Regions from separate parts of the Brevundimonas sp. 1080 genome, predicted to be linked through region 2. Evidence: predicted binding sites of a transcription regulator. Region 2 holds the regulator's gene; the other holds the start of a gene.
The links. Region 2 encodes HrcA, which represses chaperone genes, less so after heat shock. Its sites were predicted from a motif close to GTTAGCANTCNNNNNNNNNGANTGCTAAC; they were not measured.

Region 1 (6,926 bases), on a different contig from region 2:
AGGTCAAATCGGTTCAGGTGCGCAAAACCCGTCAGCTGTTCGCCATGCTGGACGGCGCCGTCTGTCGCGCCCAGGCCGTGCGGCGATACTTCGGCGAGCATGACGCCCAGCCTTGCGGCGTCTGCGACATCTGCGGCGACCCGCCCCAGCTTTATGATGCGACCGTCCCGGCCCAGAAGGCGTTGGCGGCGGTGCAGCGGCTGGGCGGCCGGTTTGGGAGGGGCCGCGTCGTCGATCACCTGACCGCCCGCACCAAGGATGTGCAGCCGTGGGAGCAGCAACTGTCCACCTGGGGCATCGGGCGCGAGATTTCGCTGAACAGCTGGCGCGAGATCGTCGATCACCTGCTGTTCGAAGGCCTGCTGGCCGAGGATCCCAACGACGGCAAGCCGCTGGTCGGGCTGGGCGATCCCGAAGCGGTGCGCGCCGTCTATCGCGGCGAGCGCCAGATCGAGGTGCGTCGCGCGCCGCTGAGGGCCGATACCGCCCCGCGCCGTCGTGACCGCTCTGGCGAAGGGCGCAATGCGGCGCTGGAGACGATGGACGCAGACGTCCGCGCCCGGTTCGAGGCCTTGCGCGCCTGGCGCCGCGACCGCGCCTCGGAACAGCACGTCCCGCCCTATGTCATCTTCCAGGACCGGACGCTGCTGGAAATCGCCCACGCCGAGCCGGGCGACCTGAACAGTCTGGGCGCCATTTCCGGCGTCGGCCAGTCCAAGCTGGATCGCTATGGCAAGGGCGTGCTGGAGGCGCTGGCCGCCCTTTAGAAGCCGTCAGACTTCCGGCTTGGGCGGGGCGGTGATGACTTCGACATTGTCGTTCAGCAGATAGGACAGTTCCGACAGGGCTGTGGCGCGTTCGGCCGGGTTGGCGGCGGCCTGAACGGCCTGAACCTTCTTGGGCATGTCCTCGGAAATGCCGCGCAGGATGCATTTCAGATCGCCGTCGGTGCCGCGTTCCTTCAGGATCAGGTGGCCCTGCATGTCCAGGGCGGCCAACTGCTCGGCCTGGGCCTTGAAGCCGGTGAAGGCCTGGCTGGTGAAGAAGGCGGCGTCGTCGGCGGCCTTGGCGGCGGCCCAACCGTCCACCACGGCCTTCAGACTGGCCGAGCGCGAGATGATGTCAGCGAACAGCGGCTCGCCCGCCACCGAGATCGGCGCGCCGGGCGCGGCGGCCGGCTGTTCGGCGGCCAGGGCGACGGACGGATTGGACATCGCCAGGGCGATCGTGAGAGCAAGGCCGCAGGACATGGAGGTGACTTCCTGTTTCAGCGTCCGCTGGGACGTTGAACCTGAATACGCCCCAGCCGTAAACGAGTGTTTACCCTGTCATTCCCGATGGAGACGACGATGACCCGCGACGCCGCCTGGACCGCATTCGACCAAGCCGCCGCCGAGGCCGCCTCTGCGCGGATCGTGGATCAGTTCGCCGCCGATCCCGACCGGCTGGCACGGATGTCGGTCGAGGCGGCGGGCCTCTATCTGGACCTGTCGAAACAGAGCTGGACGCGCGCGGCCTTTGACGCCTGCCTCGATCTGGCGAGGGCATCTGACGTCGAAGGGCGCCGCGCGGCCCTGTTCGACGGCGAGGCCGTCAATCTGACGGAAGGGCGGGCGGTGCTGCACCCGGCCCTGCGCGCCGCGCCGGGCGCCGACTTCAAGGCCCTGGGCGAGCCGGTCTCGGCCGAGGTGGACGCCGTGCGGGCGGACATGAAGGCCTATGCCGACGCGGTGCGGTCGGGCGGCGAGGCAGGCGCGACGGGCAAGACGTTCGAGGCGATCGTCCATGTCGGCATCGGCGGGTCGGACCTGGGGCCGCGCGTGGTCTGGGACGCGCTGCGCCCGCTGGACCCGGCCATCGACCTGCGCTTCGTCGCCAATATCGATCCGCGCGACATGGCCGAGGCGCTGACGGGCCTCGATCCCGAAACCACCCTGGTGGTGGTCGTGTCCAAGACCTTCACGACGCAGGAAACCCTGGCCAACGCCGAGGCGGCGAAAGCCTGGCTGGCGGCGTCGCTGTCGGCCGAGGGGATGACGAAACACTTCATCGGGGTGACGGCGGCGCCGGACAAGGCGGCGGCCTTCGGCTGCGGCCGGACCTTCGGCTTCCGGGACTGGGTCGGTGGGCGATATTCGCTGTGGTCGGCGGTCAGCCTGTCGTGCGGCATCGCCCTAGGCTGGGACGTGTTCGAAGGGATGCTGGCGGGCGCCGCCGCGATGGACGAGCATTTCGTGTCGGCGCCGCTGGAGCGGAACGCGCCGATCCTGCTGGCCCTGGCCCAGGTGTTCAATGTCGATGGCCTGAACCGGCCCGCCCGTACCGTGGCGCCCTACGCTCACGCCCTGCGTCGTCTGCCGTCCTTCCTGCAGCAGCTGGAGATGGAGTCGAACGGCAAGCGGGTGCATCGCGACGGCACGCCGGTGACGCGTCAGACCTGCCCTGTCGTCTTCGGTGAGCCGGGCACCAACGGCCAGCACGCCTTCTTCCAGCAGATCCACCAGGGACCGCAGACCGTCCCGGCCGAGTTTGTGATCGTGGCCAAGACTCACGCGGACGCGCCGGAGTCGCCGCCAGAAGCGCCTTTGTGGTCCAACGCCTTGGCCCAAGGCCAGGCCCTGATGCTGGGGAAGACGACAGAGGCCGCCAAGGCCGAGGGGTTGGCGCAAGGATTGTCGGAGGAGGAGGCGACGCGCCTGGCGTCCCACCGCACCTTCACCGGCAATCGTCCATCGACGGCCATCCTGATGGACCGCCTGACGCCCGAAACCCTAGGCGCGCTGCTGGCCCTGTATGAGCACAAGACCTTCGTCGAGGGGGTGATCTGGGACATCAACAGCTTCGACCAGTGGGGCGTCGAACTGGGCAAGGTCCTGGCCAAGGCGATCCTGAAGGACGTGGACGCGGGCGGCCCCTCGGCGGACCTGGATCCGTCCACGGCAGCCTTGATGACGCGGTTGATGGGCTGACGCGAAAAGGGCCCGTCCTTGCCGGACGGGCCCTTCCGATCATCTAGACCGTCGAACGCTTACCAGCGGCGGTCGTAGCGGTAGTCGCGATCATTGCGATAGTCGCGGCGGTCGTAGCGCGAGTCGTAACGGCGGCCGTCGTAGCGGTAGTCGTAGCCCGAGCGGCTGCGGTCGATGCCGTGCTCGCGCTCCCAATGGCCTTGGTTACGGTAGCATTGGCCGCCGCGGTAGTATTCGCAGCCCGAGCCGCGGTTGGAGGCCACCGCGCCCAGCGCCGCGCCGGCAAGCGCACCGCCCGCGATATAGCTGCCGTCGCCATTGCCATAGATGGCGCCGGCCAGACCGCCCACGGCGGCGCCGATCAGGGCGTTACGGCCGGTGTTGTCGCGATCGCGCGACTGGGCGGAAGCCGGAGCGGCCATCAGGCTCAGGGCCACGACGGGGGCGGCGGCGACCGCAGTGATCTTCAGCAGCTTGGACATTTTGGTCTCCTTGTTTGCTTGCCGATCTGCGTTTCCGGGGCGGGAAGGCATCCAGCGTTGAGGTCTTTCTATCGCTCCCAGTTTGAACGACCCCGGAGGTCGGCATTCATTTTCGGTTCATTTGTCACAGAGAATTCGCGCGGCGATCCACCGCCGCCGCTTGACGATGACCCTGCCTCTGCCTAACTCCCGCTCGCGTTAGCACTCTCGCTGGTCGGCTGCCAAAACGGCGATCGCGAGAGAGCCGCACACCGTTTCAAAAACGCCCCGATCCGGGGGTTTTACAGGGAGAAGTCCGATGGCGTTCCGTCCGCTCGGCGACCGCGTGCTGGTCAAGCGCGTTGAAGAAGAATCCAAGACCAAGGGTGGCATCATCATCCCCGACACCGCCAAGGAAAAGCCACAGGAAGGCGAAGTCGTCTCCGTCGGCCCTGGCGCCCGCGACGACACCGGCAAGGTCAATGCTCTGGAGCTGAAGGCCGGCGACCGCATCCTGTTCGGCAAATGGTCGGGCACGGAAGTGAAGATCGACGGCGAAGACCTGATCATCATGAAGGAATCCGACGTCCTGGGCGTGCTGTCCTAAGCACCCGACGTCCGACGTTCTTCAATCAATCCATATAGATAGGAGCTGCCCTCATGGCCGCTAAAATCGTACACTTCAACACCGACGCGCGCGACAAGATGCTGCGCGGCGTCAACGTGCTCGCCAACGCCGTCAAGGTGACGCTGGGTCCCAAGGGCCGCAACGTCGTGATCCAGAAGTCCTTCGGCGCTCCGCGCTCGACCAAGGACGGCGTGTCGGTCGCCAAAGAGATCGAGCTGGAAGACGCCTTCGAGAACATGGGCGCCCAGATGATCCGCGAAGTCGCTTCGAAAACGAACGACAAGGCGGGCGACGGCACCACCACCGCAACCGTTCTGGCTCAAGCCATCGTGCAAGAGGGCCTGAAGGCCGTCGCCGCCGGCATGAACCCGATGGATCTGAAGCGCGGCATCGACAAGGCTGTCGGCCTGGTGCTGGAAGAGATCAAGTCGAACTCCAAGCCGGTCTCCAACAACTCGGAAATCGCCCAGGTCGGCACCATCTCGGCCAACGGCGACTCGGAAATCGGTGAGCTGATCGCCCAGGCGATGGCCAAGGTCGGCAACGAAGGCGTCATCACCGTCGAGGAAGCCAAGACCGCCGACACCACCGTCGACGTCGTCGAAGGCATGCAGTTCGACCGCGGTTACCTGTCGCCTTACTTCATCACCAACGCCGACAAGATGGAGGCCCAACTCGAAGAGCCGCTCATCCTGCTGTTCGAGAAGAAGCTGACCTCGCTGCAAGCCATGCTGCCGATCCTGGAAGCCGTGGTGCAGTCGGGCCGTCCGCTGCTGATCATCGCCGAGGACATCGAAGGCGAAGCCCTGGCGACCCTGGTCGTCAACAAGCTGCGTGGCGGCCTGCGCGTCGCCGCCGTCAAGGCTCCGGGCTTCGGCGATCGCCGCAAGGCCATGCTGGAAGACATCGCCATCCTGACGGGCGGCCAGGTCATCTCGGAAGACCTCGGCATCAAGCTTGAGAGCGTCACCATCGACATGCTCGGCAAGGCCAAGAAGGTCACGATCACCAAGGACGACACCACCATCGTCGAAGGCGTCGGCGGCAAGGACGAGATCGAAGCCCGCGTGGCCCAGATCAAGCGCCAGATCGAAGACACCACCTCCGACTACGACAAGGAAAAGCTGCAGGAACGTCTGGCCAAGCTGGCCGGCGGCGTCGCGGTTCTCCGCGTCGGCGGTTCGACCGAAGTCGAAGTGAAGGAAAAGAAGGACCGCGTCGACGACGCCCTGAACGCCACGCGCGCCGCGGCTGACGAAGGCATCGTTCCGGGCGGCGGCATCGCCCTGCTGAAGGCCTCCAAGATCCTGGCCGACGTCAAGGGCGACAACGCCGACCAGAACGCCGGCATCGCGATCATCCGTCGCGCCCTGCAGGCTCCGATCCGTCAGATCGCCGAAAACTCCGGCGTCGAAGGCTCGATCGTGGTCGGCAAGGTGCTGGAAAACGGCGACGCTTCGTTCGGCTTCAACGCCCAGACCGAAGAGTACGGCGACCTGGTGCAGATGGGCGTCATCGACCCGGCCAAGGTCGTCCGCACGGCCCTGCAAGACGCCGCTTCGGTGGCCGGCATCCTGATCACGACGGAAGCCGCCGTCGCCGACGCCCCCAAGAAGTCGGGCGGCGCCTCGGCCCCCGACATGGGCGGCATGGGCGGCATGGGCGGCATGGACTTCTAAGTCCAAGCTGACCGACGCTGAAATGCAGAAGGGCGGGACCGCAAGGTCCCGCCCTTTTTGTTTGCCTATCCTATCTGCGAAGCGGGGAGGGGGACCGCTGAGCGGTGGAGGGGCTGTTGAAGGCCCACCGATGTCGGAGGTGCGGCGCCAGCCCCTCCGTCACGACGGCAAGAGGCATCGCGCCACCTCCCCACGAGGTGGGGAGGAGACAGCGTTCTAGAACTCCGAAATCGCGCCCGGCTTGCGGGACCGCGTCTTCAGCCACATGACGCCCAAGAGGTCCGAGACCGACGCCCGCAGGCGGCCCCAGTTGGTGTATTTCGAGCGGCCGACCTCGCGGTGGCGGTGGTCCACGTCGAGATATTGGTTCTTGAACCCCTCGCGGATCATCAGCGCCGGCAGGTAGCGGTGGATGTGATCGAAGTAGGGCAGGCGCAGGAAGACGTCGCGGCGGAAGGCCTTCAGTCCACAGCCGGTGTCGTCGGCGTCGTCGCCCAACAGTTTGCGGCGGATGCGGTTGGCCCAGATGGAGGCCTGGCGTTTGGCCTCGGTGTCCTGACGTTTGGCGCGACGGCCGCCGACCAGGCCCACGTCGCCGGGGGCGGACAGAAGCGCATCGACCAGGCGGGGCGCATCGGCCGGCGGGTTCTGGCCGTCGCCGTCCATCGTCACCACGACCGGCGCGCGCGCGGCCAGGACGCCGGTGCGGACCGCGCGGCTCTGGCCAGCATTGGTCCCGTGAGCCAGGACGCGCAGGGCCGGCAGTTCGGCCATGGCGGCCTTCAACTCGGCCAAGGTCGCATCCTTGGACGCATCGTCCACGAAGATCATCTCGTACGAACGGCCGGCGAAGGCGGCGGCGATCTCGCGCGCCAGGGGCACGGCGGCGCCCGCCTCATCATGGACGGGAACGACGACGGAGATTTCGGGCGTTTCGGCGGTCATCGGCGCTCCATAGAGGATAACGAGAGCTTAGGGGAGACGGCTGACGCAGGCGTAGTCGCCGTGTAAGGAGTCTGGAATGAAGACTTTGGATCTGGATGGCCGCATCGCCGGCTGGCGCGGGCCGGTTCTCGCGGCCCTGCTGACGTTGATCGCCGGCCTGCCGGGCCTGCTGCTGCTGCCGCCGCTGGATCGCGACGAGAGCCGGTTCGCCCAGGCCACGTCCCAGATGCTGGAAAGCGGCGAC
Region 2 (6,926 bases):
CGCCAGCGTCTTGGGCGACACGGCAGGCGAGCGATAGCGGAACTCGGACGCGATCTCGACGTCGCAGGGCAGGCCGGCCAGCTTCTCGAACGCATAACGGCCGACCTGGCCGGCGTAAAAGGCCGTGCCGCAGGCGACGATCTGGATGCGGTCGATGGCGGCGAAATCGACGGGATTGGTCTTGGCCTTGCCGGTCACCAGGTCGAGATATTCCGACAGGGTGTGCTGGACGCTGTCGGGCTGTTCATGGATTTCCTTCTCCATGAAGTGGCGATATTCGCCCTTCTCGACCATGGCCGATGAGGACGAGACTTGGACGATGGCGCGTTCGACCGGCTTGCCCGCCACGTCGAACATCTGGGCGCCGGCCTTGGTCACGGCGACGTAATCGCCCTCTTCCAGATAGGAAATCTTCTGCGTGAACGGACCGACGGCCAGCGCGTCCGAGCCCAGATACATTTCATCCTCGCCCCAACCGACCACCAAGGGGCTGCCGCGTCGCGCGCCCAGGATCAGGTCGTCCGTCCCGTCGATCAGCACCGCCAGTGCATAGGCGCCGGTCAGGCGATCCAGAGTGGTCTTGAACGCCTCCAGCGGCGCGCGACCCGTATTCAATTCGGCGTCCAGCAGGTGGGCGATGACCTCGGTGTCGGTCTGGCTTTCAAAGACATGGCCTTCGGCGGCCAGCTCGGCTTTCAGCTCGGCGAAGTTTTCGATGATGCCGTTATGGACCAGGGTGACACGACCGGCCTTGTGTGGGTGGGCGTTGGCGGTCGTGGGCGCGCCGTGCGTGGCCCAGCGCGTATGGCCGATGCCGACCGTCGCCGTCATCGGCTCCTCGGCCAGGACGGCTTCCAGATTGCGGATCTTTCCTTTGGCGCGGCGGCGCTCGACCGCGCCATCGACCACCGCGGCGACGCCGGCTGAGTCATAGCCGCGATACTCAAGCCGCTTCAGGCTGTCGATCAGCCGGGGAACGACAGGTCCGTTGCCGGTGACGCCGATGATGCCGCACATGAGCGAAGGCTCCGAGAAGTCAGGAAAAGGGCGCCGCTTTGCACTGGCGGCGATCCGGGGCTAAGCCACACATCAAGCCCCATCGGCCGTCTATGCAATCTTAAGGCGGGCCGCATCAAAAAAGGGGTTTCGGAACGTTACCCGAAACAAAGGACCAGGCCTTGGGCGACAGAAAATATTTCGGCACCGACGGCATTCGCGGCCGCGCCAACACCCATCCGATGACGGCCGAGGTCGCGCTGCGCGTCGGTTTGGCCGCCGGGAAACTGTTCCGCACCGACGATGACCGCCGCCATCTGGTGGTGATCGGCAAGGACACCCGCCTGTCCGGCTATACGATCGAGCCGGCCCTGGTCGCGGGGTTTGCTTCGGTCGGAATGGACGTGCGCACCTTCGGACCCGTGCCGACGCCGGGCGTGGCCATGCTGACCCGCTCGATGCGGGCCGATCTGGGCGTGATGATCTCGGCCTCGCACAACGACTATGCCGACAACGGCATTAAGCTGTTCGGGCCGGACGGTTACAAGCTGTCGGACGAGATCGAACTGAAGATCGAGGCCATGATGGACCAGGGCCTGGACCAGGGCCTGGCGCCGTCGAACAAGCTGGGCCGGGTCAAACGCATCGATGACGCCCAGGCGCGTTATATCGAGATCGCCAAACAGGCCTTTCCGAAGCGGCTGACGCTGCAAGGGCTGCGCATCGCCGTCGATTGCGCCAACGGCGCCGGCTACAAGGTCGCGCCGACCACCCTGTTCGAACTGGGCGCCGAAGTCTTCCCCGTCGGCGTGACCCCGAACGGCAGCAACATCAACGCCGAATGCGGCTCGACCCATCCGGCGACCCTGGCCGATGCGGTCAAACGCTATCGCGCCGATATCGGCATCGCCCTGGACGGCGACGCCGACCGGCTGATCATCTGCGATGAGACGGGTCGGGTCGTGGATGGCGATCAGATCATGGCCCTGGTCGGGTTGGACTGGGCCAGACGCGGCCTCCTGACCGGCGGCGGCGTGGTGGCTACAGTCATGTCGAACCTGGGGCTGGAGCGTAAACTGAAAGCCGAAGGCCTGACGCTGGAGCGGACCAAGGTCGGCGACCGCTATGTCATGGAGCGGATGCGCGAAGGCGGCTTCAACATCGGCGGCGAGCAGTCGGGCCACATCATTCTGCACGACCACGCCACCACCGGCGACGGCCTGATGGCGGCGCTGCAGGTGCTGGCCGTCCTGGTCGAATCCGGCAAGCCGATGAGCGAACTGGCCCGCCAGTTCGATCCGGTGCCGCAGAAGCTGGAAAACGTCCGCTTCACCGCCGACAAGCCGCTGGAGACCGACGCGGTCAAGGCCGCCATCGCCGAGGCCGAAGCGGCCCTGAGCGGTCAGGGACGACTGCTGGTGCGTCCCTCGGGCACGGAAAAGCTGATCCGCGTCATGGCCGAGGGCGACGACGAGGCGCTGGTGAAGCGCGTGGTGGCCGATGTCGCGGGCGCGGTGCGCTCAGCCTAGGGCTTGCACGCCGCCGGCAGGTCGCCGTCGCGTTTCCACAGCTTGCAGGACCGGTCGATCTCGCCCTGGATCAGGTCGCAGGGGTTGGCGGCGTTGCAGGGCGGGCGGGTCGCCGGGCTGACCTGGATGCAGCGCTCGACCAGCCGGGCCGAGGCTGCGGCGCCGATGGCGTCGCGGCAGGGGACCTCGCTGACCGGCGCCGGCTGAGCGGGCATGTCCGGTCCTTCGGGGATGCTGGCCTCGACGTCCTCGGCCGGTTTGGTCGCTTCCTTCTCTGCGGCCGCCGGCTTGGCGGGCGCGGCAGGCGGCGGAGCGTCCGGCGCCAATGGAACCGCGTCGATGACGTCGCTGCGCGCCGCAGTGTCTCCGGACGCAGGCTGATCGGCTGGATCAGCGCGCTGACATCCGGCCATCAACACAACGCAGGCGGCCATCGAAAGCCAGGGGGATCGACGCATCGACTTGTCTCCGGTCAAGACTGACCTGACGAGGATGCCCGTCCGCGCCCCGAGGTGAAACCCCCTATCGCTTCACCGCCGCCAAGGCCGCCTTCTGCAGGGCGAACAGTTCGGCGCAGCCGGTCTCGGCCAGCGAGAAGAGACGATCGAACTCGGCGCGCGAGAAGCCGCGCTTCTCGCCGGTGGCCTGGACTTCGACGATCTGGCCCGAGCCGGTCAGGACGAAGTTTGAATCCGCCTCGGCCTCGGAGTCTTCTTCGTAATCCAGGTCCAGCACCGGCACGCCGTCGCAGACGCCGCACGACACGGCCGCCACCTGGTCCGTGATCGGGTCGGCCTTCAATACACCCTCGTCGCGCAGATAGTTCAGCGCCAGGCTCATGGCGACCCAGGCGCCGGTGATCGACGCCGTGCGCGTGCCGCCGTCGGCCTGGATGACGTCGCAGTCGATCAGCACCTGACGTTCGCCGAGCGCTTTCAGGTCCACCACGGCGCGCAGGGAGCGGCCGATCAATCGCTGGATCTCTTGCGTGCGGCCCGACTGTTTGCCGGCGGCGGCTTCACGACGCCCGCGCGTGTGGGTGGCGCGGGGCAGCATGCCGTATTCGGCCGTCACCCATCCCTGCCCCGAATTGCGCATCCAGCCGGGCACCTTGTCCTCAATCGAGGCGGTCACCAGCACCTTGGTGTTGCCGAAGCTGATCAGGCACGAGCCCTCGGCATAGCGGTTGACGCCGGTCTCGATGGTCACGGGACGCAGTTGATCGTCGGTGCGTTGCGAATGGCGCATGGGCGGGATCCTTGGAAGTCTGACCTTGGAAGCTGTGGCGGCGGTGCTTATCCTGAAACCGTGAGCCTGTATGCCCCGAAAAACCCGCCGTTCGACGCCGGCCAGTCCCTCGCAGGTCTGGCGGGGCTGGATGCGCGGGCGCGCGACATCTTCCGTCGCATCGTGGAAAGCTATCTGGAGACTGGCGAGCCGGTCGGGTCGCGGACCCTGTCGCTGGGCGGGATCGCCCTGTCGCCAGCCTCGATCCGCAACACAATGCAGGATCTGACCCTTGCGGGCCTCTTGGCCGCGCCACACACCTCGGCCGGGCGGATCCCGACCCACGCGGGCCTGCGCCTGTTCGTGGACGGCCTCTTGGAAGTCGGCGACCTGACCAAGGAAGAACGGCGCGAGATCGATGGGCGGCTGGCGGGGCGCGGTCGGAACTTCGAGGCGGCGCTGGATGAGGCGTCTAACCTCTTGTCAGGCCTGGCCGGCGGGGCAGGCGTCGTCTCCAGCCCCGTGCGCGATTCTGGCGTCAAGCATGTCGAGTTCGTCGCCCTGGGCGGCGATCAGGCCCTTGCTGTCATCGTCGCTGACGACGGCACGGTCGAGAACCGGATCATGACCCTGTCGGCCGGGGTCACGCCCTCGACCCTGGTCGAGGCCTCCAACTTCCTGAATGCCCGCCTGCGCGGCCGGCCCTTCGCCGACGCCCGGCGCGAGATGACCCAAGAGTTGGAAATCGCACGGCGTGAATTGGACCAGACCGCCGCCCGCCTGGTCGAGGACGGTTTCGCCGCCTGGTCCGGCGGCGCCGACCGGGAGCGCGCCCTGATCGTGCGGGGTCGCGCCAACCTGCTTCAGGACCGGGAAGGCCTGGCCGATCTGGAGCGGGTCCGCGTCCTGTTCGATGATCTGGAGCAGAAGGAACAGCTGATCGGCCTGCTGGACGGCGTCGATGCGGCCCAGGGCGTGCGCATTTTCATCGGCGCCGAGACACGGTTGTTTTCACTTTCGGGTTCCGCCGTGATCGCGGCGCCCTATATGAGCGGCCGACAGCGGGTTCTGGGCGCCATCGGCGTCATAGGCCCCGCAAGACTGAACTACGCCCGTGTCATTCCGTTGGTGGACTATACCGCCCGGGTGCTGGGCCGGATGCTGGACGGGAACGACAAGTGAGCGACAAGCCCCTTAACGACGAACTGAACGCCGTGGACGCCGACATGGCCGAAACCAATGCCGAACACGGGCTGGACGCCCATCCGTCCGACGATCTGGCGCCGCTGGACGCCGTGATCGCCGAGCGTGACGAGTGGAAGGACCGCGCCCTACGCGTCGCCGCCGAGATGGAGAATCTGAAGCGCCGTTCGGAGACGCAGCAGAACGACGCGCGCGCCTTCGCGATCCAGCGCTTCGCCAAGGACCTGCTGGGCGTCGCCGACAATCTTGAACGCGCCCTGATGGCTGCGCCCAAGGACGCCGAGGGCGCAACGGACGGTCTGGTGACCGGGCTGGAACTGACGCAAAAGGCCTTGCTGCAAGCCTTCGACGCCAACGGCCTGAAGCGCGTCGCGCCCCAAGCCGGCGAGGCCTTCAACCCACACCTGCACCAGGCGATGATGGAGCAGCCGTCCGAGACCGTGCCCGGCGGATCGGTGATCCAGACCATGCAGTCCGGCTTCGAACTGTTCGGCCGCACCGTCCGCCCCGCCATGGTGGTCGTCGCCGCCAAGGGATCCGGCGCCCAGGCTCCCAACCCCTACGGCGCCGCCCCCGCCGCCGACGGACAGGCCTTCGACGGCAAGGCATGATCCGCAGTCGTCAGGCGGCGTCGGTCAGAACTGACGCCGCCAGGCTCCGATCAAGGCGAACTCCGGCGGCGCGTCTGCGACATGGCGCGGCTCGCGGCTGGCGACCGCTTGAAGCGTCATGCTGGACCCATCCCACAGCTGGCGTTCGCCCCCGAGGATGAAGTCGATCTGACGGCCGCTGGGCGTCGCCGAGAAGCTGCGGCGCGAATAGGTCAGCGGATCGAAATATTCGACCGGAACATCCGCCAGCATGGCCGAGAAGGTTCCGCGCTCGATCCTGAGCGGCTGAGCCAGGGTGAAGCTGATCCGGTCGCAGATCATCGAACAGCCCGTCAGCAGGCCCAGCCGCCAGTTCGAACTGATCGCCGCCTGATCCATCGACAGGAACCGGCCCTCGATCCGGGTCGACCCCATCCCCGCCTCGCCGATCAGGCGCAGGCCCGGCCGAAGGGTCCAGTCGCCGCCCAGCGCATAGAAGCTGGTCCGCGACGGCAGGGCGAAGTCGGATCCGCCCGGCAGGAAGGCGCCCAAGGGCCCGAGCCGTTCATCCAAGGCGCCCACGCTGAACGACAGACCGCCGTCCGCTCCGCGCCATCCAATCGCCGCGCGACTATAGGTCGAGGCGTCCTGCTCGACGCGACGCAGCGGCATCCGGCGATCGCCGCCGCCGCTCTCGCCCGAGATCGTCACCGCGCCGAACCGCATGGCGCCGCGCACGGCGTGGTCGGCCTGGGCCAGGGCGGCGAAACCGTCGCCCGCTGCGCCGTTGAACGGCGATATCGCCCCGCCCTTGCCTTGCCAGACCGAAAAATTCATCCGGCCCGTGGCGACGTCGAGCATCGCCTCCTGACGCGGCTCGTCCCCCATCCAAGGCGCATCATACAGATCGTAACGAGGCGCAATCGGGTCAGGGCGGACACTGGGTTGCGCCGCAATCAGGTTCAATCGACCGCCGCCCGGCAGGGCCAGGGTGGTCGTCGCCGTGGTGTTTTGCTCGAACGGCGCCGCCTGATAGGACCGGCTGGGCGCAGTCGAATAGGCGCCGCCCAGTTGGACGGCGAACATGCGATCATAGGCGTCGTAAAGCACCGTGTTCAGCGCCGTCTGCCGACCGAAAGCGTCCCCGAACGCCGCGCCGACGAAGCTGCCCGGTTCGCTCATGCTGACGATGGAGCTTCCGTCGGCCATCGGCGTCGAGGTCGTTCCGACCGGTCTGAACGCGCCGGCCATATCCAGCAGGCCGCGCCCATAGACGATGTCCGTGCCGGGGTCGCCGGCGTCGCGTGCGGTCGTCAGCAAGATATCCAGAGCCGCACGCGCCGTCAGATTGGGGAAGGCCTGCATCAGCAAAGCGAGCGCG

Region 1: a site for HrcA is predicted at 3,649-3,677, ahead of groES (co-chaperone GroES). Genes of this name have one in related genera too.

What each region holds. Positions count from the first base shown of each region.
Region 1 covers NZ_JBEPMW010000001.1:886,600-893,525, reverse strand. The annotation lists gene recQ (DNA helicase RecQ) at 1-767, shown strand, start outside; gene ABIC32_RS04595 (hypothetical protein) at 774-1,250, opposite strand; gene pgi (glucose-6-phosphate isomerase) at 1,350-2,969, shown strand; gene ABIC32_RS04585 (YMGG-like glycine zipper-containing protein) at 3,029-3,451, opposite strand; gene groES (co-chaperone GroES) at 3,750-4,037, shown strand; gene groL (chaperonin GroEL) at 4,091-5,737, shown strand; gene ABIC32_RS15250 (hypothetical protein) at 5,842-6,006, shown strand; gene ABIC32_RS04570 (glycosyltransferase family 2 protein) at 5,954-6,682, opposite strand; gene ABIC32_RS04565 (ArnT family glycosyltransferase) at 6,759-6,926, shown strand, end outside.
Region 2 covers NZ_JBEPMW010000002.1:871,829-878,754, forward strand. The annotation lists gene glmS (glutamine--fructose-6-phosphate transaminase (isomerizing)) at 1-1,017, opposite strand, end outside; gene glmM (phosphoglucosamine mutase) at 1,179-2,525, shown strand; gene ABIC32_RS09665 (hypothetical protein) at 2,522-2,983, opposite strand; gene rph (ribonuclease PH) at 3,048-3,773, opposite strand; gene hrcA (heat-inducible transcriptional repressor HrcA) at 3,840-4,934, shown strand; gene grpE (nucleotide exchange factor GrpE) at 4,979-5,566, shown strand; gene ABIC32_RS09685 (S8 family peptidase) at 5,591-6,926, opposite strand, start outside.